Regions from separate parts of the Peribacillus sp. YIM B13481 genome, predicted to be linked through region 1. Evidence: riboswitches for the same ligand, from Rfam matches in the RefSeq annotation. Region 1 holds a riboswitch; each other region holds the start of a gene.
The links. Region 1 has a riboswitch for S-adenosylmethionine ahead of mmuP (S-methylmethionine permease). Riboswitches for the same ligand answer to the same signal wherever they lie in the genome.

Region 1 (5,212 bases):
TGACAACTGATACTGGTGCACAGTTAATACCGATCGCAGCAATTTGCTCACTGTCCTCAAAGAACTTTGCACAATCCTCCAGCAATGTACCGTCACTTATTGCTTTCTCATTTTTCAAAGAAAAGGATAGCCAAGCATATACTTCTGGATAATCTTTCAATAATGAATTCAATACTTTTGCTTCTTGCAGGGATGGAATCGTTTCAAATGCTATAAGGTCAGCACCTGCTTCAATCAAAGCTGATATTCTTATTCGATGAAATTCTGCTAAAGTTTCATCTGAAACACCATAGTTTCCTACATATTCTGAACCATCAGCGAGGTAAGCCCCATAGGGTCCTACTGATGCAGAAACCAATGGCTTAGGTCTATTCGTTTGCGTCTCTTCCTTCCAAAAATCATCTCTCGCTCTTCTTGCGAGAAACACCGTTTTCTGAATTAACTTCAGGGCCTCTTTTTCTTGTATTCCACGCAAGGAGAAACCTTCAACAGTAGCTTGGTAGCTTGCAGTTATCGCACAGTCCGCTCCTGCACGGAAATAGTCAGTGTGAACCCGATAAATCACCTCTGGATTTTCAAGCAATACACGGGCAGACCACAGCGGATCGTCCAAATCACACCCATACCGCTCAAGCTCTGTAGCTAAAGCCCCGTCCAGAATCATGACTGAATGTTCTCGTAAAATAGCGTCAATTGGGTTAATTTTATTCTTCAAGATCTACGCCTCTTTTCTTTGAAGTTTGTGTTACATAATAACTTCCATAGCAAAACAAAATAAATGGAATACCACAATAAAGCGCAATCCGTTGTGTAGGATCAAATGCAATTCCTATACAAGAAGAAAGACAAAGCATGAAAGAAATGATTGGTACAAGCGGATATAATGGTGTACGATAAGCCAAGTCATTTACTGAATTTCCTTCTTTTATAAATCGTCTCCGAAATAGGAACTGTGAAGCGCTAATACTCATCCAAACTACAACCACGGCCAGACCCGAAATGGACACAAGCACTATATACACAGTATCCGGTGCAATAACACTAGAGAACAGGGCTAAACCACCGCCCAACATACTAAAAATGACTGAATATATCGGAACACCTCGTTTTGTTAATATTGCGAATATTGGTGATATGGTTTTCTTATCTGCAAGTGACCAAAGCATTCTGGAAGAGGCATATAGACCTGAGTTTGCAGCAGACAAAATGGCAGTTAAAATAACAAAGTTCATAATATCCGCTGCATACGGCACTCCAATTCGTTCAAGAACGGCCACAAAGGGGCTTTCTAATACGCCTGCATCCGAAATAGGCAATAATGCGGATAATACAACGATGGTTCCTACAAAAAAGATAATCAATCTCCACAATGTCAGACGAATTGCCTTTGGTATCGTTTTTTCTGGATTCACAGTTTCTCCAGCTGCAATTCCGATTAATTCAGTTCCAGAAAATGCAAAATTCACTGCAAGCATCGTCATGATAATGGCAAAAGCACCATTAGGAAATAAACCTGCACTTATAAAATTGGAAAATAGCGGTGCTGATTGAGAGTTAGTCATTGGAATATAACCTACCATTGCAGCAACTCCCAAAATAATAAATATCACGATCGCAATTACCTTTATTGACGCAAACCAAAATTCAGATTCAGCGAAAAACTTGACAGTCAGTGCATTTAATACAAAAACCAAAATGGCAAATAGAGCACTCCAAATCCAGACATTGATTGATGGATACCATCTCTGCATCAACAATCCAGCGGCCGTGAATTCCGAACCTAGTGCAACAGTCCAAGTTAGCCAATACAACCAGGCTACTGTATACCCTGTCCCAGGTCCAATGTATTTGGCTGCATAGCTATGAAACGCACCTGTCTCGGGCATATGTACTGCCAGTTCACCTAAACATAGCATGACCAGATAAACCACTAGTGCCCCTATCAGATACGAAAGGATAGTGCCAAACGGGCCAGCCTGTTGAATCGTATAACCCGTACTTAAGAATAAACCAGTTCCAATCACCCCCCCAAGCGATAGCATGATTAAATGCCGTGCTTTCATTTCCCGTTGAAATTCATGCTTCCTTTTGTTCTCCATTCATACTCCCCTTCATCCTGCATCCAGAAAAAACGAAAACGCACTCTAATAAGAGTGCGTTACTGACAAATAAAAACGTAGGGTCTCATCTATCAGGGTTTCACCCCCTGGAATTAGCACAGTGTCGTAGCAGACCTGTTGCTGAGGTTTCATAGGGCCAGTCCCTCCACCTCTCTGGATAAGAAATTTATTTTTTTATTACTTTATCAATCTATGAAAAAATTGTCAAGTATTTGTTTTGGATTGTAAAGACTTGCTTTTTTGCGGGCAAGTCGCTCAAGACTTGGAGATAACGGAAGATATAAAAAAAAGACGACATCTTTTTAAAGGTGTCGCCACAATTCTTAAGGACGTTCCAATTCAAATAATTCTCCTAGTTTTGTATAAGTATGACCCGCTAATCTTGCGACAGGTTTTAGCCCATTCTGGTCAATTCGGCCATTATGGTAAATATCTTGCTCTATATGATAGCAGACAATTTTCCCTATCAATAAATCACAACCGGGTTTATTCTGGGAACCTGCCAATGGTATCGCATGCTCTAATATGCACTCAAAGCGTACCTTTGCTTCTTGCAATCCTGGTACGGATACCTTATCACTGACAGCTGGCGTGAAATTGGTAAGACCCAATTCACTTTCGTCAGATGGGAGTTCCTTCGCCGTTCGATTTGCATCAGCTACATTATTCTCATCAGTGATATGAACAACGAATTCACCTGTTTGAATTGCATTTCGAGCCGTGTCCTTTGAAACTCCTTCTTTCCGTTGAACAGAAATGGAAATCATTGGAGGATTTGAACTGACTATGTTAAAAAAGCTGAACGGCGCTATATTGATTGTACCGGTTTCGGATTGTGTCGTAACCAAGGCTATAGGTCTCGGTATAATGCTTCCAGTCAAAAACTTATAATTATCCCGTTCAGTAAGACTTTCAGGATTAACAGAAATCATCTTCATTCCCTCTCATTCTTATAAAAAGTTCTTTTGAAACCATGAACCCGCTGCCTCAACCTCTGAACGTGTTAACTGATGACCGTAATTTTCCCATTGAACATCCACTGTAGCACCAGCTTGCAGTAAAAGTTGATTAAGTTCATCAGTTTCTGCTGCCGGGCAAATCGGATCGTTTTTACCTGCAGCAATAAATACAGGTATATCCGAAAGGGACGGCAAAGCAATCCCTCTTCTAGGCACCATGGGATGATGAAGAATCGCTCCTTGTAATGCCACTTCGAAATGGAACAGCAAACTTGCCGCTATATTTGCACCATTGGAATAACCTAATGCTACCACTCTTTCACGGTCGAAGTCATATTTTTTGGACGCTGATTCCAAGAAGTCATAAAGCTCCTTCGTACGAAAGATCAAATCTTCTTCATCAAAAACCCCTTCGGATAACCGGCGGAAAAAACGAGGCATTCCGTTTTCAAGTACATTTCCCCGTACGCTCAATACGGATGATCCCGGTGAAACCATTTCCGCTAATGGCAAGAGATCTGTTTCCGTTCCTCCAGTGCCATGTAAAAGCAAAAGCAATGGCGCTTCTGGATTACTTCCTTTTTGAAAAATATGCTTCATCATTTATCCTCCTCCAGTACTCTCGGCACTGCCGGCAGTAACGTTTTCTCCATGATTCCCCTTTTTTCTTCCAGCCATGGCGGCAGCATTAATTTACTACCCATCGTTTCCTTCGTTTCATCATGAGCGAAGCCAGGTGGATCTGTGGCAACTTCAAAAAGTATGCCTCCATCTTCCCTGAAATAAATGGCATCGAAGTATTGACGGTCTGTAAAGGGTGTCACACCATAGCCATGGTTGGCGATATGCTCCCTCCATTCTTTATGATCTTCATTATCGATGGCACGCCATGCAAGATGATGGACAGTTCCCACTCCGATGTTCCCATTTGGCAAAACCGTTTTTTTAACATCTATCAAATTTCCGATGTCCGATGTGGATTTGAAGCGGATGTAATCGCCCTCTTCCCCAATTTTTTGCAAGCCCATCACTTTCTCTAATAGTTCCATCGTTTTGATCGGTTTTGACGTCAATAATACGGCACCGCCGAATCCCTTGACCGCCTTGGAAGCTGGTACACCGCCGAATGACCACTCGCTATTTTTCCCTTCTTTACGCTCAACCAGTTCAAGTTGCAAACCATGGGGATCTTGAAATTCCAGATATTCCTCTCCAAAACGTGAAACTTTCTCGAATACTATATTAAACCTGTTCAACCGCATTTCCCAGAAATCCATTGAACCTTCCGGAACCGCATATGTTGTAATCCCCACTTGTCCAGAGCCAATTTTCCCTTGGTATGCCGCTGGCCAAGGAAAGAAAGTGATGATGGTCCCTGGTGAACCTGATTCATCCCCAAAATATAAATGATAGGTTCCTGGGTCATCAAAATTGACGGTTTTCTTCACCATGCGCATTCCCAATACTCCAGCATAAAAATCCACATTCTCTTGAGGATTGCCTACAATTGCTGTTATATGATGTATTCCCGCGGTTTTCTTTTGCATGCCGATTACTTCCTTTCCCGGTTGATTAATTTGTTGATTTTGTATTTAGTGGTTTTAAATTCGATTCAATATCCTGTCTTTTCGATCCTAAAAAAGGTGGTAAGGCAAGGTTTTCACCTAGGTGCTGCTCTGCTTCATCCACTGTAAAACCAGGTCCATCTGTCGCTAGTTCAAATAAGATGCCATTCGGCTCCCTGAAATAGAGGGAACGAAAATAAAAGCGGTCTACATAACCCGAGTTCACAAAATTCGATTCACTAATTTTTTCTATCCATTTTCTCAGTTCCCCTTCATTATCCACCCGAAAGGCAACATGGTGTACTCCGCCCCTCCCCAATCGTTCTCGAGGGATGTCCTTCCTTTCTTCAATATGGATTTCCGCTCCTGTTCCACCTTCACCTGTCTCGTAAACGACAATCGGATTTTGCCCCCTTAAAGAAGATGGGTATGTTCCTGATTTCCGGAACCCCAACACCTCCGTTAGAACGCTTTGTGTCTGGTCAATATTGGGTACAGTGAGTTTTACTGGTCCTAATCCAATGATGGAAAACTCTTGCGGTACCGGGCTTCCATCCCATGGTACACC
Region 2 (5,212 bases), on a different contig from region 1:
TAAAAGATGTAGGAGGGGACAAAGTGCTGAAGCATCTTCCTTTAGGGCTGGATGAACCCGTGATTGAAAAAGGAGGAACGTTATCTTCTGGACAGCGGCAGCTCATCTCTTTTGCACGTGCTCTTGCATTCAATCCGGCGATTCTGATATTGGATGAAGCGACTGCAAGCATCGACACTGAAACCGAGGCAATTATCCAGGAGGGAATGGATGTGCTGAAAAAAGGGAGAACGACCTTCATCATTGCACATAGACTTTCCACGATTAAAAATGCCGACCAAATTCTTGTACTGGATAAAGGGCGGATTTCCGAGCAAGGTACACATGAAGAATTAATGGAATTAAAAGGGAAGTATTATCAAATGTATGAACTGCAGGCCGGTCCGCATAACGGGATGGCCGGTTGAAGCACAATTGAATAAGTATGGATAATCAAGATTAAACTATAAGGAGGTGCCGGTTATTGGCACCTTCAAGCAAAATGATCAATAATAGTAATCATTACGTTTAACATATACCCATATTAACAATGAGGTGATAATAGTGAAACAAGAAATTCATCCCGATTATCGACAAGTAGTATTTATGGATACCAACAGTGGTTATAAATTTTTGACAGGTTCCACGAAAACGTCCAATGAAACGATCGAGTGGGAAGATGGGCAAACGTATCCGTTATTAAAAGTGGAGATCAGTTCAGATACCCACCCTTTTTATACTGGAAAGCAGAAGTTTGCTGAAAAAGGCGGACGGGTGGACCGCTTTTTGGATAAATATAATATGAAGAAATGAAAGAGAGGCCATCGAGAAATCGTTGGCCTTTATTTATTAATAGGTTGAAAAAGAATTAAAATGATGCAAACAAGTGGGTGCCCATAATTTATGAGGCACCCATCCTTTAATCATTTTGCAGCAATTGCTTCCCCTTTTGCAATATTTACGAGGGCAGCATCGAAATCCTTGATTAAATCGTCCGGATTTTCAAGTCCGACAGAGAGGCGGAGCAAGCTGTTCGTGATGCCTCGCTTTTCCCTTTCATCAGCAGGCATGGCAGCATGGGACATTTTGGCCGGGTAGGATAAAATCGATTCGACCGCTCCAAGGCTTACGGCAAAGACAGGAAGCTCGACAGTGTTCACGAAAGAGCGGAAGACTTCTTCGCTTTCCAATTCAAATGATAGGACCGCCCCTGCACCAAGCGACTGGCCTTGCTGGATTTCGTGCTGTGGATGATCGGCCAGGCCAGGATAATAAACCTTTTTCACCAAAGGCTGCTCATTTAAGTAGGCGGCAATCTTTTCTGCCCCTTTTTGGGAGTGTTCCATTCTAACGGACAAGGTTTTCAGACCTCTCATTACAAGCCAGGCGTCCTGTACACCAAGAACCGCTCCAAAGGAGTTTTGGAGGGAACCGAGTCTTACTGCCAAATCCGGATCTTTTACTACGGCAAGTCCAGCTATCACATCACTATGGCCGGATAAAAATTTCGTTGCGCTATGAAGGACAACATCAGCGCCCAGATTCAGTGGTTTTTGTAATGCTGGGGTCAAGAATGTATTATCAACAAAACTTAAGGCACCGGCTTTTTTCGCGATATCACATACTGCTTTAATATCGGTCACTTTAAGTAATGGATTTGAAGGCGTTTCGATGTATATGGCTCTCGTATTTGGCTGAATGGCCGCTTTAATGCTTTCAAGGTCCGTCATGTCAACGAATGTATGCTCAATATTGAAACGCGTCAAAACGTTTGTGACCATCCTGAACGTACCGCCATACACATCTTCGGAAATGACGATATGGTCTCCGGCAGACAACAGCAGGAAAGCTGTTGAAATGGCTGCCATACCTGATGAAAAGGCAAAACCGTGAGTGCCTTCCTCAAGTTCGGCAATGATATCTTCCAGTGCTTCGCGAGTTGGGTTCCCGCTTCTGCTGTAATCATATTTGCCGAATTGATCGATATCGGATTGATGGAAAGTGGATGCGTGCTGAATGGGGACGCTCACACCGCCTGTTGCAGGATCGAATTTATGTTGATTATGAAGTAATTTGGTTTCAAAGCTGAAATCATGAGTGGTCATCGTAGTGCCTCCCTTTTTACATGTGCGAATGCTTGCTGTAAGTCCTGGATCAAATCTTCGCTGTCTTCAATGCCGACGGAGAAGCGCAGCAGGCGATTGCAAACCCCGTTCGCCGTTCTGACTTCAAGCGGTATATCGGCATGTGTTTGTGTAGCAGGATAGGTGATGAAGCTTTCAACCCCTCCAAGGCTTTCTGCAAACGAAATTAATGAGAGTGATTGTAAAAATGGGTTGACCGCCGCTTCATCAATGATACGGAATGAAATCATGCCGCCTCTACCTGGATACAATACATCTGTAACACAATCATGTTCCGACAAGTAATCTACAAGTATCTTGGCATTCTTTTCATGACGTTCCATCCGCAATGCCAGGGTTTTCATTCCGCGCATCAACAGCCAGGAATCAAATGGGCTCAAGACAGCTCCCATGCCATTATGATGGAAGGCAAGTGCATCACATAATTCAGCGCCGCTAGCAACGATCAGTCCAGCGAGCACATCATTATGACCACCGAGATACTTGGTTGCACTGTGGATCACAATATCTGCTCCAAGCAGGATGGGTTGTTGAATAAGAGGCGTGTAAAAAGTGTTATCAACGATTAACAATAAATTAAATCGTTTGGCCAATGCTGCAACGGCGCTAATGTCTGTTTGCTGCATAAGAGGGTTAGTGGGAGTTTCGATGAAGATGGCTTTCGTGTGAGGAGTGATGGCTTTTTCAATATCCTCCAAACAACAAGTGTTTACATAGTCGCACTTCAATCCCCATTTCTTAAACCCTTGTTCCAACAGACGATATGTACCGCCATAAAGATCTTCGCTGACAATCCATGCATCATCTGATTTAAATAAGGCCAGTATAGTAGAAATGGCTGCCATTCCTGAACTGCAGGCATACCCTTGGTCGCCTTTTTCCAGATCGGCGATGGATCGTTCCAATAGTTGGCGTGTAGGATTACCTGTCCTTGTATAATCAAATCCAGTCGATTGGCCGATTCCTTCATGGCGAAAAGCTGTTGAAAAGTATACTGGCGGATTGACTGTTCCTGTCGCCGTTTCACTGCGATTTCCTAATTGAGCAAGATATGTTTCAGTTTTGTACATAGTTTTCACTGCTCCTTTTTAGTTAAATAAAATAAAAAAAAGTCTTCTTTAAGAAGAAGACTTTGATTAAATAGGGACGAGTCATTCTTCTTATCTTCCAAGTTCACAAACTTGTGGAATTAGCACCTTTTCATTGGTTTGAAACAAATGAAGGTTGCTGAGGTGTCATCGGGCCATTCCCTCTACCTCTCTCGATAAGAGTTTAGATTATTCAATTTCTTTTGAATTTACTATATATATAAAATACTGTCAAGAACATTTTGGATGATAATGCTTTGATTTTCATGAATAGGGCAATTGGAGACTAGCGGTGCCAACACTTTATGTGTCTAAAAAGAATATCCAAAATTTTCATGGGTCCAGGGATAAACACGATATTAAATGGATTTTAAAGAAAAAGGGGGAGGCATGGCCGGTTATTTTTGCATTAAAAAAATAAAGTTTGTACAATGTATAGAGAGAAAGAATAATATGACATTATTCATTTCATATACATATGGTCTTCGATGAATAGTGCAAACAATAGGAGGAGAACACATGGAATACAGAATCGAACGAGATACGATGGGTGAAGTGAAAGTTCCTGCCGATAAATATTGGGGTGCACAAACGGAGAGAAGCCGTAACAATTTCAAAATCGGTAACGAAAAAATGCCGATTGAATTAGTTCGTGCATTTGCATACGTTAAACAAGCTGCGGCAAAGGTGAACTATGATCTTGGTGATCTTTCGGAGGTTAAAAAGAATGCCATCGTTAAGATTTGCGACGAAATCCTTGAAGGTACGCTTGATGAACATTTCCCACTTGTAGTTTGGCAAACGGGAAGCGGTACGCAAAGTAATATGAACGTGAATGAAGTGGTCGCTAACAAAGGGAATGAATGGTTAAAAGAAAATGGTGAATCCGAAACCCTTCACCCGAATGATGATGTTAACAAGGCACAAAGCTCCAATGATACTTTCCCGACCGCCATGCATATTGCAGCCTTTATGGAAGTCGCTGAAAAATTGGTTCCTGCCATCAAAGCACTTCGTGATACTTTCGATTCAAAAGAAAAAGAATTTTGGGATGTCGTGAAAATTGGCCGGACACATCTTCAAGATGCAACACCACTGACTTTGGGACAAGAAATTTCCGGTTGGAAAGCGATGCTCGATAAAGATCTCGCGATGATTCAGGAAAGCAGCCAAAAATTATTGAACCTGGCCCTAGGCGGAACGGCTGTAGGAACGGGAATCAATACAAAAAAAGAATTCCCAGGACTTTCCGCCAAACAAATTGCAGCAGATACAGGACATCCCTTCGTCACTTCGGATAATAAGTTCCATGCATTGACAAGCCATAACGAAATCGTCTACGCACACGGTGCGTTGAAAGCATTGGCAGCGGATTTAATGAAAATTGCGAACGATGTCAGATGGCTGGCAAGTGGCCCTAGAAGCGGAATCGGCGAAATTGCCATTCCTGAAAACGAGCCAGGCAGCTCCATCATGCCAGGTAAAGTCAATCCTACACAAAGTGAAGCGCTTACCATGATTGCGACACAAATTGTGGGTAACGATGCTACGATTGGCTTTGCAGCAAGCCAAGGTAACTTTGAACTGAATGTATTCAAACCAGTCATCATCTTTAACTTCCTGCAAACGGTGAAATTATTGACGGAAGGCATTCACTCTTTCAACATTAATTGTGCAGTTGGCATCACTGCAAATGAAGATAAAATCAAAGAAAATGTAGACCGTTCACTTATGTTGGTAACAGCATTGAACCCGCATATTGGTTATGAAAAAGCAGCCAAGATCGCCAAAACTGCATTCAAGGACAACTCTACGTTAAAAGAAGCGGCGTTGAAATTAGAATTCCTGACGGAAGCTGAATTCAAAGCATGGGTAGATCCTGCTGACATGGTTAATAAATAATTGCATAGGAGTACCCTCCCGTTGGTTTTAGGGAGGGTGTTCCCATATGTTAAAATAATGGAAAAGTATCGGGGACAGGAGGAAAAACAATGTCTTTAT
Region 3 (5,212 bases), on a different contig from region 1:
TTGACCGAAATCCCGGAAAGTCTCGCCGCTTCCTTATTTCCCCCAATCATGTACATATAACGACCGTGCTTCGTATAAGTCAAAAAGATATGGGTCGCTATCACAATGACTGCCATGATCAGGATTATCCATGGTACTTGGCCAATTTTGGCGAAAAACGGGCTGATCAGTCCTGTTGCGAATGTCCCGTCGGGCATGACCATATTTTGCGAAACCGTGGCCCCTTTTGTATAGGTAAGGGCAATTCCCTGGATAATGAACATCGTAGCCAATGTCATTAGCATGTCGGGAATTCTTAAGTTAACGATCATGAATGAATTCAATGCCCCTACGACAAGTGAGGCACCGATTGCAGCTAATATGGCAATCAATGTATCCTGTGAAAACCAGACAAACATTGATATGACGATGGCATTGGCCAATGATGCGACGGAGCCGACGGAAAGGTCGAACCCATTCACTGTCAAGGATATCGTTATGCCGATCGCAATGATGGTCACGATTGAGATGGAACGCAGGATGTTGATCAGATTAGTAGTTTGAATGAAAGATGGATTGGACACGGCAAAAATTCCAATTAGAATGACAATCGTTAATATTGTGCCGTATTTATAGAAAAATTCGAACAGGTCCACCTTTTTCTTCGCTTTCGCTGTCTGTGTAACAGAAATGGGTGTACTCATCCTAATTTCCTCCTGTTGAATAGAATAGTAGTTCTTCTTCATTCGTTTTGCTTGTTTCTAGTTCGATGACAGTGCTCCCGTCATATAACACGTATGTCCGGTTAGTAATGCCAATGATTTCGGAGAGCTCGGATGATGCATAAATGATCGCTTTCCCATCCCTCGCAAGCTTTGCAATCATTTCGAATATATCCTTCTTGGCTCCAACATCGACACCTTTCGTTGGTTCATCGAATATGTATACATCCGCAGCGGCTATAAGCCATTTTCCAATGGCAACCTTTTGCTGGTTACCACCTGAAAGGTTTTCTACTTTCACCTCCCCGGAAGGAGTTTTTATGCCGAGACTTGCGATCATTTCCTTCGCTTTTTCCATTTCCGCCTTACGATCCACAAAACTGAATGTCTTGCAGAATTTGCCGATACTGGCTGCAGTCAAGTTCGCCGATACTGATTCCTGAACAAGGACCCCTTCTTTCCTGCGTTCCTCAGGTATAAGTGCCAGACCGCTTTTTACTGCTTGGTGCGGAGATTTCAAAGAAAGCTTTCGGCCATTTAGGATGATTTCACCTGCTGTAATCGAAGTATGACCGAAAAGGCTTTTACACAACTCCGTTTTCCCAGACCCGACCAACCCTGCCAAGCCGATTATCTCCCCTGCTTTAATATGCAGACTGACATTTTTAACTTTCTCTGTATCTGACAATCCCTTCACTTCCAGAATAACGTCGCCAATCGAAGAATTCACTTCAGGGAACTGTTCATCCATGGTTTTCCCTAGCATATTCTCTATCACTTCGTTACGGGTGATGTCTTCCATTTTTCGACAAGTGACAAGCTCCCCATTCCTCATGATCGTAATTTCCTCACAGATTTCAAAAATCTCAGGCAGACGATGTGAAATGAAAATGACTCCAACACCTTTTTGCTTTAATTCATTTACAATTCGAAAAAGTTCTGTCGTTTCTGTATGACTTAACGGAGCAGTTGGTTCGTCGAGAATCAGGAATTTGCATTCTGTCGAAACGGCTCTTGCTATCAGGACCATCTGTTTTTCAGCCAAAGTAAGGTCTCTTACCAGCTTTTTCGAAGGGACACGAATTTTCATATCTTCAAGAATTAAAGAGGCTTGGTTGTGTAGCTCTTTCCATTGAACTATCTGTTTTTTTCCCATGTTTTGGACCATATCATTCAACATTATATTTTCCCCAACGGTTAAATAAGGGATGAGGGCCGTATCTACTTCCTGATAAACTATTTGAATCCCCTGTTCCTGCGCCGCTTTGGGCGAGCGGATATCCTGCTTTATCCCATCAATAAAAATGTCACCTGAATAATGAACATGGGCTCCCGATAAAACCTTCATTAACGTCGATTTCCCTGCTCCGTTTGCACCGACCAATGCGTGGGTTGCCCCTGATTGTATAGAAAAGTCAACTTCACTAAGCGCCTTCACTCCTGGAAATTCAATCGAGATTTTCTTCATTTCAAGTTGCGTGCCCATGTCCATTCCCCCTTATTGAACAGACACTCCCTTCACTTGAAAGAGAGTGTCCCCTTTTACTTTTTATAATGAGCTTTCAAAACTTTCATCCAATCTTCTTCAAATTCCGTTGATACACCCCATCCTTCGACAATACCAGACAGATTTGCCATGTTTACGGCTTCTTTTGAGGCTTGGATTTGCTTTTGTGAAATAAGTGATGCCTCTAAGTCATAGGTTTGCGGTGTTTTTTCGCCCGCTAATTTTTTTGCCAATATCCTCATATTCACTGCACCAATCAACTTGGGATCGACGGCTGCCGTGTAGGACCATGAGCTAGCGGCCGATTGGATTTCCTGAAGATCTGCATTCGATACATCAATTCCGTATATCTTCACTTCATCGCGGCCCGCTTCTTTAATCGCCCGGGCGGCACCGATAGCGAAGGCATCCCATGTTGCGAAAATGGCATCCAATTTACCTTTTGGGTATTTATTCAGCATTGCGGCTACTGCATTTTGTGTTTGAACCGAAGTATCTGCAGATGCCACTCCGAATCTTTCGACTTCCCTAATTCCAGGATTTTCTTTTAATTTTTCCTGATAAACTGAATTTCTTCTCACCATTGGAGGAAAACCATCCACCCAAAGGTAAGCAATCGCAGCTTCACCTTTCTGTTCTTCTATCAGTTTATCAAAAGCCAGTGTTGCCAACGCTTCATCATCCTGTGAAGTTAATGTCACACCTTCTATTTTAGATAAATCGCTAATTGAATCGAATGTGACAACGCTTTTACCTGCATCAACCAACTTTTGAACGTCATTCACTGTTGCTGCATCATCACCATGGGAGATGATATAGCCGTCATAATCTTCCTGCAAAGCCTGCGCGATCGCATCATGGAATTTAGCCGTATCCCCATTGGCTGTATACGTATCCACTTGAAAGCCCATTGCTTCTCCTTCTTCCTTCGCTCCAGCAAGGTACTGGGCCGTATGATCATCACCGCCAATTTTACGGATCACTTTTATTTTGGCCCCTTCCCCATCAGCAAATCTTTCCGGTACATTTTCAAATGATACTTTTTCTTCTTTCTTCGATTCTGTGGAACTCTGTCCTGTAGAACAACCCGTTAAAAGCAACGCCGAAGTGATGGCTGAAACGAATATCCCTTTAATAGATCTTCCCATCTTGTTTCCCTCCACATTCTCTTATTATTCTTATCAGTTAAGTTGGTGTAAATCATAAAATAAAAACCTCTCTAGTAATAGAGAGGTTTAATCAGCTGTATTGCAGACTTATCCCTCTCTTATCTGTCAAAACATTTCTGTTTTGCAGGATTTAGCACCAATTCCTAATGGAACGGTTGCTGGGCATCTTAGGGCCAGTCCCTCCGCCACTCTTGATAAGAGAATATATCGTGTTACGTTTTTCGTAATTATCACTTTATAGGGATATAGTCGTAAAGTCAATAGTTTTTCGAATATTTGAAATGTTCCCTACTACTTTTATTTTCTTTGAAGCTGGGCTAGACGCTTTTTCTCAATTTTTTCAAGTCTCTCCAACTGACGTAGTTTCACTTCGAACACAGTGATCGGATCACGGTAAACTTCCGGATTTTCTTTCATATGCTCCAATGCAGCCTGGTAGTCTTTAATTTCTGTCTGCGTTTGCTCTATTGTTTTTTGAAGTAAGGCAAATGAGCTGCGATAGAAAAGTGAGATGTCCCGATCTAAAGATTTTTCAAACAATCCAAATTGGGTAAGGAAGCGTTCAGTGATCATTTCCGCAACATCCTGGTAATCTTCACTTTCCAAGTATTTCTTATAACGATTGTACATATTGGCTTTATTTTGCGGTATTGCCCCAAACAGCTTTCCTGCTCCTTTAAGCAGCAATTGTGATGGAGTCCTTCGCAAAAGGATATTAACGTCATCGATGCGGATACTGCTTGTCATCCGGTCAGCATCACGGCGCCAGTCATCCAATACCCTGAAGTCACCTGCCAGCATAATCCGTTCTTCTTTGTATAATTCATTGAATCCGGCACTCATCTCATCCATAAACTGTTGGCTTTGTGAGAACTCCATTTGGGAACTAGCAATCCAATCTTGAAGAGAACGGTAATATTGAGGCATGATCTTGTCAGAAATGAAGGCTTGAATCCGCTCATTCATTTCGTGGTTCAACTGTATATGGACCTGACTGAAATCACTGCTTTCCGTTAACGATTTAGAGCAATCTCTCAGTAATTCAGGAATTTTAGAAGAAAGCTGACTTTTCACTTCATCCTTAAGCACACGGTACGACCTTATGATATTTTCACTTTTTTCTTTTTCTAAATCAGCCAGTTGATTGACCGCACCATTCAATTTGACTTCCATCTGTTCATTCCAAGAGATGGAATGCTCGCATTTCCGTTCATTGGCTGTCCGTTTTTCTAACAGATAAGATAAAGTTTTACGAATGAAAGCAAGGATTTTTTCAGATCTTCTTTCTTTCCAATTATCATCTTGATAATTCGATTGAAGGAATGCAGAAAGGTCATTCAACTGCTGCTTGCTGTCATAAAGTTTAGAGAAAGCGAACACTTTCGCATTCGGGAAATATGCATTCACTTTATCCCATGTTTCGTCTTCCATCCGGACCGCGACTTGATCACTGTATATCGTATCCATTTTATTTAATAAGAAATGAATCGGCAGTTTCGGAGCCATCATTTGAATTTCCAATAACAGGTCCCGTTCACTACCGGTGAAAGGCGCCCGGGCATCAAGAACGAACATCAGGCCATCACTGCCATGTAAATAGCCTTGGAAATCCGATTCCACGCTTTTTTCCCCATTGAACCCCGGTGTATCCAATAATCGCAGACGATTATTTCTAAGATAGTCACTAATAAGCGTCACATCGACAATAGTCCCGCGCTGGCGGCGTGTTTCATCCAATTCAGTTAGCTCCATGACAACCTTGCTATCTGTATCGGTAATTTCAAGGATTTCCAAATCATCCCCGTCTTTGACGCTGACTAGTGAAGAATGATCTT
Region 4 (5,212 bases), on a different contig from region 1:
AAATATCGAAAGATTTAGAATTTATTTTGTATTCTGACAGGTATTCCATACTTTGTCAATACGTTTTTAACCATTTAACGGTGGGATACATTGGATACCTCAATCCTTCGTTAAAACAAGTTTAGTGTGCGAATTCGTTCCACAGCCTCTTTTAACCGCTCTTCCGAAGTCAGAAGCCCTACCCTTACGTAACCCTCGCCAAATTCACCGAATCCATTTCCTGCGGCAACAGCTACGTGGGCATGCGTTAATAAATAGTCTGCAAAACTCTCTGACGTAAAGCCTTTTGGTACCTTGAGCCAGGCAAAAAACGATGCTTCAGGAGCTTTGACTTCCCAGCCGATTGCCCTTAATCCCTCAATGAAAACATTCCTGCGCCCCTCATACATCTTCACTAATTCCTCTACACAGCTCTGCGAGTCAAGCAATGCACTTGCCGCTGCTTCCTGTATCGCCGGGAAGAGACTCACATAAAGATGGTCTTGTAATAGTTCAAGAGCCTCTATGACACTTTTATTCCCCATTGCGAAGCCAACTCTCCACCCTGCCATATTGTATGTTTTCGATAGTGTGTATATTTCTATTCCTACATCCTTCGCTCCCTTTGCCTGGAGAAAGCTTGTCGGTTTTTTTCCGTCGAACCCTATCGCTCCATAAGCGAAATCGTGGACCACACAAATTGAATGCTCTCTTGCGTGGGAGACGGTTTCATAAAAAAAACTTTCAGTTGCAGAAGCACCAGTGGGGTTATTCGGATAGTTCAAGAACATCATTTTGGCTTTATCAAGCACGTCTTTATGTATAACTTTGTAATTCGGAAGAAAACCATTTTCTTCTGTCAAGGGCATGAATTCGGTTTTTGCCTGGGCTAACACTACACCTGAAAGATAATCCGGATAGCCGGGATCAGGAACCAGGATCGTATCACCTGGATTTAATAAACACTGCGGCAGTTCGACAAGACCTGCCTTTCCTCCAAAGAGAATCGCCACTTCACTATTTGGATCCAGCTTGACTCCATATTCACGTTCATAAAAGACGGCAGCGGCATCCTTTAAATATTGATGTCCCCGGAATGGTGAATATTTATGATTAATCGATCTTTCAGCAGCAGTCTGTAAACTTTTCACGATATGTTCAGGCGTAGGTTGATCAGGATTTCCCTGGCCTAAATTAATGACATCATGTCCTTGCGCCGTAATCGCATTGACTTTTGCGACAAGTGAGGCAAAAAACTGCTTTGGCAGGTCCTGAAGCTTTCCGGATTTTTCGAATTGCAACATTTATACACCTTCTCTGAAATTTCTTGAAATTCTAGTCACAAATGATATATGTTTATCATAGTCTTGTAAAGCATTTTTTACATGTGGGGGTTTTAAACGATGAAGTGGAAAATAGCCTGTATTCAAATGGATATAGCATTCGGGCAACCGGATATCAATTTTCAGGTTGCGGAACAATGGTTGGAAGAAGCAGCACGGTCAGAACCCGATATCGTCATTTTACCAGAGCTTTGGACAACTGGATACGACTTGACCAGGTTAAATGAGATTGCTGATCAAGAGGCGGAAAAAACGATTGAATTCCTTAAAACACAGGCAAGGAAACACGAGATTCACATCGTAGGCGGTTCCATTGCCAAAAAAACGAGCATGGGTATCTATAACACCATGATCATCATCAATAAGGATGGAAAACTCATTAAAGAGTATGATAAGCTTCACTTATTTCAATTGATGGATGAACATCGCTACCTGCAGCCAGGTGAAAAAGAAGGTTTATTCACTCTTGATGAAAAAATATGTGCTGGATTCATTTGTTATGACATCCGCTTCCCGGAATGGCAGCGAGCCCATGCTGTTCAAGGTGCCGAAGTTCTATTCGTAACCGCAGAATGGCCTAAGCCCAGACTCGATCACTGGAGAGCCTTATTGATTAGTCGTGCCATCGAGAACCAAGCCTATGTTGTAGCCGTTAATCGTTCAGGTTCGGATATCAATAATATATTTGCTGGTCATTCCTTGATTATTGATCCATGGGGAGTTATCGTAAGTGAAGCGGGAGAAGAAAACGAACTATTGACAGGCACCTTGGACTTCACTAAAGTTACGGAAGCACGTAACAAAATACCTGTATTCGAAGATCGCCGGCCGGACTTTTATTAATTTCCCCATTGACAAACTATTTAAAAAGTTGATATTATTTTCCCGAAGATTAAAATTTCAGAATACATATACTCTTATCAAGAGCAGGCTGAGGGATAAAGGCCCTATGAAGCCCAGCAACCGACTGTAATACCATTGTGAAATGGGGCGGATCCACCGCCGGATTATAAAATCCACAGAGCACGGTGCTAATTCCACCAGAATTCATTTTTCTGGGAGATGAGAGGTCCGAAGCCAAAACTTCTGCCTCTTTCTATATGAAAGAGGCTTTTTTATTCTTATTTTGAACCTGGAGGGAAAAAAATGACTCAAAACCATTCGAATTTTAAAAGATTGACAAACGAAACAGCTATAACCTTTGCAAAAAAACTTGGGTTGGTCAATGCGGATGCCAGTTTAAACTGTAAAGAAATCGGAGATGGTAACTTAAATTATGTTTTTCATATTACAGAAACTGATACAAATAAAGGAATAATAATCAAACAGGCTGTCCCATATGCCAAGGTAATTGGCGAAAGCTGGCCGCTGACATTGAAAAGGGCTGCCATTGAAGCGAATGCACTTATTCATTTCAAAAGCTATTGCCCCGAATTCGTACCGCAAGTCTATTATTCGGATGAACAGCTTGCGATCACAGTCATGGAAGATTTATCGCACTTGAAAATCGTTAGAACAGGATTAATCGATGGTGATCCATATCCATTGCTTTCACAGCATATCGGTGAGTATGTAGCGAAGACGGCATTTTATACATCCGATTATCATTTAGAACCCTCTGCGAAAAAAGAAGTGGCCCGACACTTCACGAATCCGGAGCTTTGCAGAATCACTGAAGTCTACATTTTCACGGATCCTTTTTTCGAGGAGCTCCCCGGAGATTTCGAGGTGGAATTGACTGATGCCGCCAAAAGTATTTGGAATGATCAAGATGTGATACTTGAAGTCGCCAAGCTGAAACAAAGCTTTGAAACCGAGCAGGAATCCTTGCTTCATGGAGATTTACATACAGGAAGTATATTTGCAAGTGAAACTGAAACAAAGGTTATTGATGCAGAATTTGCTTTTTATGGCCCAGTTGGTTTTGACCTAGGTCAATACACAGCCAACCTTCTTTTTCAGGCAGTCACACGTAATGGCCCTGGAAAGGAAGAGATTTTCACACACCTCCATCAATTTTGGAATGCCTTTGAAGAAGCATATACTGAACTATGGAACACCCAAAATATAAGCCCATTCCGCAATGTGAAGGGTTATCTACCTTATTTACTGGCTAAATTCAAAAGGGACGCATTCGGTTTTGCCGGATGCGAATTGATTCGGCGAACCATTGGCCTTTCCCATGTTGCCGATCTAAATGTCATTGAAGATAAAGAATCTAGAATCGCTGCGAAAACGACAACATTGAAGATTGGTGCTTTTTTAATTAAAAAACGGGAAGAATTGGATGTTCCAGCTGTCATTGATGCGTTGAAAAACCATACACTTCCATTTTATTCAACCCTTTAAAAGGAGACCTGTACATGACGACACTAGCACCCTTACCATATTCAGTCCAATGGGATGATACCCATATTACATTATTAAATCAACAGGCCCTGCCTTCCTTAACTGAATTCATTGAACTTCATTCAGTTGATGATGTATACGACAGCATTTTGACATTAAAGGTACGCGGCGCCCCAGCAATCGGACTGACGGCAGCATTTGGCGTTGCACTTGGTGCCAAACAGGAAACAACCACTGAATTAGGGGAATTCAAGAAGAATGTAACGGGGCATATTGAAAAGCTCGCCTCTTCCAGGCCTACTGCGGTCAACCTTTTTTGGGCATTACGGAGGATGGAAAGCACCTTGCAAGCAGCACAAAGCATTTCAGCTGCCAAGGAAGCACTTGTAACCGAGGCCAAAGCCATCTTTACTGAGGATGAAGAAATGTGCAGGAAAATTGGGGAACATGGTTTATCCTTATTCGCTAAAGGTGATTCCATCCTAACGCATTGCAACGCTGGTGGGATTGCCACAGCCCGTTATGGAACAGCCTTGGCTCCATTCCACCTTGCAAAAGAAAGGGGCTTTCCGCTAAAAGTGTACGCTTGTGAAACCAGACCTGTCCTGCAAGGGGCGCGTTTGACTGCTTGGGAACTGATGCAATCAGGGGTTGACGTCACATTAATATCTGATAATATGGCTGCACATACGATTCTTCAGAAACGGATCAATGGAATTATAGTTGGGGCCGACAGAATTGCGGCTAATGGTGATACAGCCAATAAAATCGGGACATTGGGATTGGCCATATTAGCTAGGCACTTTAGTATCCCTTTTTATGTGGCTGCTCCATCAAGCACATTCGACCTTTCTATCAAATCCGGCTCATCCATCCCGATCGAAGAACGGGATGAAGCGGAAATCACCTTCATTCAAGGTGTACGGATCGCTCCGGAAAACGTGAAGACATTCAATCCAGCCTTTGACGTTACACCGAATCAGCTAATTACCGGCATCATTACAGAAAACGGCATCATTGGATCTGATTTTGTAAAAAACATTCCGCATTTTGTTAAGTGATCCAGGTCATTTTATTGATATAAAAAGACGAGACGGATTTAAGTATCCCTCTCGTTTTTTAAAAGAAGATCAAATAGTAATATTCTTGCGAGGTCTATTATAAAATAATTTAAGTGATTTGAACAAATCACCTCTTTCGATTGATGTTTTCGATAACAAATGATGAATAGTTATTCTTATTTTGTAAAAAATTCTTGAAGTGCCTTCTTATTTTTAGTATAGTCCATTTCCAACACGGCTCCGGTATGGGGATATATTTCATCTTTATAGCTTCCTTCTACGGGGATCCTTAGAGTTTCAACGGTGTCCGGTGTATGGAAGACGGCTTCTGGACCCATTTCCATTATCGTTTTCACCCCAATATCAGTATTTAAATAGGAAAGTCCTTGTTCGATTATACTAGGAAGGGCCGCTATACCTTCGAAGGACGAGATTTGATTTATAAACGCTGATTTTAATTGAACCAATACTTCCTGTTGA

Region 2: another riboswitch for S-adenosylmethionine. It lies ahead of ACFX4X_RS06520 (methionine biosynthesis PLP-dependent protein); the one in region 1 lies ahead of mmuP (S-methylmethionine permease).
Region 3: another riboswitch for S-adenosylmethionine. It lies ahead of ACFX4X_RS24040 (sugar ABC transporter substrate-binding protein); the one in region 1 lies ahead of mmuP (S-methylmethionine permease).
Region 4: another riboswitch for S-adenosylmethionine. It lies ahead of mtnK (S-methyl-5-thioribose kinase); the one in region 1 lies ahead of mmuP (S-methylmethionine permease).

The regions. Positions count from the first base shown of each region.
Region 1 is NZ_JBHZPE010000009.1:66,124-71,335, forward strand. Features, by position in the region: gene mmuM (homocysteine S-methyltransferase) at 1-715, opposite strand, end outside; gene mmuP (S-methylmethionine permease) at 705-2,099, opposite strand; SAM riboswitch class I at 2,182-2,284, opposite strand; gene ACFX4X_RS08160 (flavin reductase family protein) at 2,444-3,052, opposite strand; gene ACFX4X_RS08165 (alpha/beta hydrolase) at 3,071-3,679, opposite strand; gene ACFX4X_RS08170 (ring-cleaving dioxygenase) at 3,679-4,626, opposite strand; gene ACFX4X_RS08175 (ring-cleaving dioxygenase) at 4,652-5,212, opposite strand, start outside.
Region 2 is NZ_JBHZPE010000006.1:132,553-137,764, forward strand. Features, by position in the region: gene ACFX4X_RS06505 (ABC transporter ATP-binding protein) at 1-407, shown strand, start outside; gene ACFX4X_RS06510 (type B 50S ribosomal protein L31) at 544-792, shown strand; gene metC (cystathionine beta-lyase) at 903-2,084, opposite strand; gene ACFX4X_RS06520 (methionine biosynthesis PLP-dependent protein) at 2,081-3,193, opposite strand; SAM riboswitch class I at 3,281-3,394, opposite strand; gene fumC (class II fumarate hydratase) at 3,731-5,113, shown strand; gene ACFX4X_RS06530 (hypothetical protein) at 5,203-5,212, shown strand, end outside.
Region 3 is NZ_JBHZPE010000081.1:6,767-11,978, reverse strand. Features, by position in the region: partial or broken gene ACFX4X_RS24050 (ABC transporter permease) at 1-683, opposite strand, end outside; gene ACFX4X_RS24045 (sugar ABC transporter ATP-binding protein) at 685-2,187, opposite strand; gene ACFX4X_RS24040 (sugar ABC transporter substrate-binding protein) at 2,244-3,356, opposite strand; SAM riboswitch class I at 3,473-3,578, opposite strand; gene ACFX4X_RS24035 (GTPase domain-containing protein) at 3,675-5,212, opposite strand, start outside.
Region 4 is NZ_JBHZPE010000004.1:23,777-28,988, forward strand. Features, by position in the region: gene ACFX4X_RS04295 (pyridoxal phosphate-dependent aminotransferase) at 111-1,283, opposite strand; gene ACFX4X_RS04300 (carbon-nitrogen family hydrolase) at 1,383-2,165, shown strand; SAM riboswitch class I at 2,237-2,391, shown strand; gene mtnK (S-methyl-5-thioribose kinase) at 2,469-3,671, shown strand; gene mtnA (S-methyl-5-thioribose-1-phosphate isomerase) at 3,686-4,732, shown strand; gene ACFX4X_RS04315 (LCP family protein) at 4,909-5,212, opposite strand, start outside.